DNA from 2 places in the Ruegeria sp. BG5 genome. Region 2 is predicted to be linked to the other one. Evidence: riboswitches for the same ligand, from Rfam matches in the RefSeq annotation. Region 2 holds a riboswitch; the other holds the start of a gene.
What was found. Region 2 has a riboswitch for cobalamin ahead of ACR0KX_RS10135 (DUF1636 domain-containing protein). Riboswitches for the same ligand answer to the same signal wherever they lie in the genome.
Positions count from the first base shown of each region.

Region 1 (2,200 bases), 2.0 Mb from region 2:
GAAAGCGTCCGGCCCGAGGCATCGGTGATCGTGCCCGAGATCATCAGCGGCAGGCGGCGTCCGGCCTTGGCGAAACTCTCGAAGGCCGCGAAAATCGCCGCCTTGGCGTTCAGCGTGTCAAAGATCGTCTCGATCAGGATCAGGTCAGAGCCTCCTTCGATCAGCCCGTCGATCTGCTGGCCATAGGCTGTGCGCAGATCATCGAAACTGACGGCTCGGTATCCGGGATCGTTCACATCCGGGCTGATCGAGGCCGTCCGGTTCGTCGGACCCACAGCCCCGGCCACAAACCGGGGTCTGCCATCCTCAGCCGTGGCCCGGTCCGCCGCGCGCCGGGCCACCTGCGCGCCTGCGACGTTCAGATCATGCACCGCAGCCTCCAGCCCGTAATCAGCTTGCGCGATGGTGGTTGAGGAAAAAGTGTTGGTTTCAAGGATATCCGCCCCGGCCATTGCGAACTCGTATTGAATGTCCTCAACTGCCTGCGGCTGGGTCAGCACCAACAGGTCGTTGTTGCCCTGTTGCGGATGATCCGGGTGATAGTGATGCCGACAGCCGGGGCCATGGATGTGACCGTTGGCGGTAAAATCCTCTTCGGTCATGTTCAGCGTCTGGATCATTGTGCCCATGGCCCCGTCAAGGATCAGGATGCGCTGGGCAGCCAATGCGCGCAGCGTCGCGAGCGCGGGTGTGTCGGGCAAGGTAAAGTCAAGCATTCGCGGTATCCAATCGGCTGTGTGGGCCGAAGGTATAGCGCGTTGGCATTATGAGGTGAAATGATTGTTATTCGACTAAATTATGAGCTTGCGTCATAATGTGTCTTGTTCGTCGCGCATATCCAACGAAATCACCAATAAGCAGTCAAAGCATTGCCCGGCCAAAATCGTCCAAAATGCGGGCGGTGGCACAGGCTGAATTGCCCGCATGAGGTCACAAGGCGGCGCGGCGCGCGCGATGGCCCCCTCGGCGCTGTTTTGCGGGCAGGGCCAGGAACAATGGTTCCAGGGGCATCTGCATGGATCGGGCCAGCAGGTCGCAGAACACAGCGATGGCGGGAGAAGTCTCGGCAAACGGTTTGGCCTTGGCCAAAGCAATCCGCGCCTGCGCGTGGTAGTTTGCCGAACCGGGCAGGCCGCCCAGCCATTGCATATAGCCCATCTGCCCCAGCTCTTGCGCGCGCTGCGGTGGCACGTGGCCGGTATCCAGTTGGGAAATGGTCAGGTCAAGCATAACGACGCCCTCCGCGCTTTTGGGCGGCTTGTGTGGGTCATCAACAGTGGTGTCTGGCCAGTGCGGTCCATCTCTTGTCGCTCCGTCCACGGGCACCCCGCCCGAGTTAAGGTGACTGCGGCACATATGCGCCGGAGATGGCAGGTCTCCTGACTTGCGGTTCTTCGCTGTCCCCGTCCTTCCCGGACAACCCAAGCGGGGTCATCCAGTGGTCTGTCGGGGGTCGCTCGCCGCTTACAGTTGCGGGGGCAGTTGCGGCTTTGGGCGTTTGCCCGCACCGCATTCCCTTTTCAGCCGACTCAGAGCGTCGGACACCATCGGCAGCACAGTCTCATAAGGCCAAAGCTGTGTCTACTGGTGCCAGCAAAGCACGCAGCGTCGGATTGCAACCCGGCAGGAATTGAACCCAAATCAAACTGCGAAACCCCTCTAATCCCGAGAGCCGGACCAGCGCACCAGAAGACTGGCCGCGATGGGCGCGCCGATGATCACCAGAACGATCCGTGTCAGATGGTGGGTAATGACAAACCCGAGATCCGCGCCCGAGACGATGGCCAAGACCGTCATTTCAGCCTGCCCGCCGGGGGCAAAGGCGAGGAAGGCCTCGATCGGTTGCCCGAACCCCAACGTGGTCACAAGGGCCGTGAAGGCTGCCGCAAGTATGGCCAGCACAACAACATAGGCGCAGCCCGCCGCCACAACTTTGCGCAGCTCGACCCATGTGACACCGATAAATTTCACGCCGATGGTGCAGCCGATAAAGAATTGCGCGACAAGGATCGCCTCGCGCGGTGGGCGGGTGTGGATGAAATCGCCCAGTGACAAGGCCGCAGTCAGGATCATTGGGCCCAGAATGGACGCTCCGAACAGGCCGATCCGCTCACCGCCTTTCCAGCCGACAATGGCGGCGACGACCATCAGCGCCAGTTCGTGCAAAGGCAGGTCGCGGGCGGGTTCGCCAATGGGGTTG
Region 1 is NZ_JBQFTC010000001.1:128,414-130,613, forward strand. It holds gene ACR0KX_RS00560 (homocysteine S-methyltransferase family protein) at 1-716, opposite strand, end outside; gene ACR0KX_RS00565 (hypothetical protein) at 931-1,230, opposite strand; cobalamin riboswitch at 1,353-1,564, opposite strand; gene ACR0KX_RS00570 (AbrB family transcriptional regulator) at 1,660-2,200, opposite strand, start outside.
Region 1: another riboswitch for cobalamin. It lies ahead of ACR0KX_RS00565 (hypothetical protein); the one in region 2 lies ahead of ACR0KX_RS10135 (DUF1636 domain-containing protein).

Region 2 (2,200 bases):
CAGATCGGGTTTGGTCAGCAGGATGATGTCGGCGCAGGAGATCTGGTCCTCGAACACCTCCGACAAAGGTGTTTCGTGGTCGATCGAGTCATCGGCCAAGCGCTGGGCATCCACCGCCTCGACATTCGGGGCGAAGCGACCGGCGGCGACAGCCTCGGCATCTGCCAAGGCGATCACGCCGTCCACGGTGATCTTCGACCGGATATCGGGCCAGTCGAACGCCTTCAGCAGCGGTTTCGGCAGGGCGAGGCCTGAAGTTTCGATCAGGATATGATCCGGGCGCGGCTCCAGCGCCATCAGCGCCTCGATGGTGGGGATGAAGTCATCGGCCACGGTGCAGCAGATGCAGCCATTGGCCAGTTCCATGATGTTTTCCGCCGGGCAATCCGGGATCGCGCAGGATTTCAGGATGTCGCCATCAACGCCCACATCGCCGAACTCGTTGACCACCACGGCCAGACGTTTGCCTTGCGGGTTCTGCATCAGATGCTTGACCAGCGTCGTTTTGCCCGAGCCCAGAAAGCCGGTGATGACGGTGACGGGGAGTTTTTCGAGGTTGCTCATTTCAGGGCTCCAATCGGGGGAATGCGCGAGGCGCAGTTTTTGCGAAAATGTTCGGGGCGCTCGCGCCATTTGACCAAGCCGTCCTCGGTGGCCAGATACTTGGTCGCTCCGTCGACGATGACGTCAACGTGATCGGTTTCGTTGAGGTTCTCATAGACAAAGGTCCAGCGATCCGGCCCGCCACGCAGCACGATGGAACAGCCCTGATCGCAATTCGACAGGCATTCGACGGCTTTCAGTGTGACGCCCTCGGGCAGGTCCGCCTGTTCCAGCGCTTTGTGCAGCAATGTGCCGGGGCGCTGGTCATCATCCTCGATGGGCAGACCACGGCGGCACGTGGTGCAAACCAGCAGCTCGACCGGCGCAGTCTCGGTCATGTCTCTCATCCCCCCAAATCCTCTTCGCGGGGGACGGGGTTTCATGCGGGCCACGCGATGCACATGGACCCGACACCGGAACACCCCGCCCGGTTTCAACTTCGGGTGCTGGCAGGTCTCCCGGCTTGCGGATGTCAGAGGCCCGGTTCGTCTGGCTCCTCTGTCGGATGTCCCGCCTTCCCGGCCTGGCAGGCCAGTGGCATTGGGCACCCTCTCCGGTCACGGTCGCGGGGGCGGCTGCGTTTGGCGGATAAACCGTTGACGCATTCCCTTTTCATCGGCTGTCGCCGACACCAACGACAGGGACATGCGGCACGTGCGGGCAGGTTGTCAAGCGCGATGCGACCACCATCGCGTGGCTAGGATGAAAAGCGACCTGCCAGCGTCGCTGGGCGGCATGACGCGGTGCCCGCGACATGGTCGCATACCGGAAAACACGCAGGGAGACGCGAATAATGAAAGTTGGGTTCATCGGACTTGGAAATGTGGGCGGAAAACTCTCGGGCTCATTGCTGCGCAACGGGATCGACCTGACGGTCCATGACCTCAATGCAGACCTGGTGGCAGAATTCGTCGAAAAGGGCGCAAAGGCCGCCGAAAGCCCGGCCCAGCTGATGCACGATTGCGACGCGGTGATCACCTGCCTGCCATCGCCTGCCGCCTCGGACGCGGTGATGCAGGAGATGTTGCCCGAGGTCGGCCCCGGCAAAATTTGGATGGAAATGTCCACCACCGACGAGGCCGAGGCCAAGCGGCTGGGTGCCATGGTCATCGAACGGGGCGGGGCGGCGGTTGATTGCCCCGTTTCCGGCGGATGCCACCGGGCGGCAACCGGCAATATCTCGATCTTCGCGGGTTGCGACCGGGATACTTTTGAGCGAATCCTGCCCTTCCTGACAACGATGGGCCGTCGGGTGTTGCATACCGGCGATCTCGGCTCGGCCTCGGTTCTGAAAGTTCTGACCAACTATCTGGCCACCGCCAACCTGATCACCTGCGCCGAAGCGCTGGTGACCGCCAAAGCCGCCGGGATGGACCTGAACACGACCTATGAGGCGATCAAGATCTCGTCTGGCACCTCATTTGTGCATGAGACCGAAAGCCAGGTCATCCTGAACGGCTCGCGCGATATTTCCTTTACCATGGACCTTGTCAAAAAGGATATCGGCCTGTTTCAGGACGTCGCCGACCGCGCGGGTGTCCCGCTTGAGATCAACCCGATCATGATCAAGATCTTCGAGGACGGCATCGCACGCTAC
Region 2 is NZ_JBQFTC010000001.1:2,122,278-2,124,477, reverse strand. It holds gene cobW (cobalamin biosynthesis protein CobW) at 1-564, opposite strand, end outside; gene ACR0KX_RS10135 (DUF1636 domain-containing protein) at 561-941, opposite strand; cobalamin riboswitch at 1,035-1,254, opposite strand; gene ACR0KX_RS10130 (NAD(P)-dependent oxidoreductase) at 1,358-2,200, shown strand, end outside.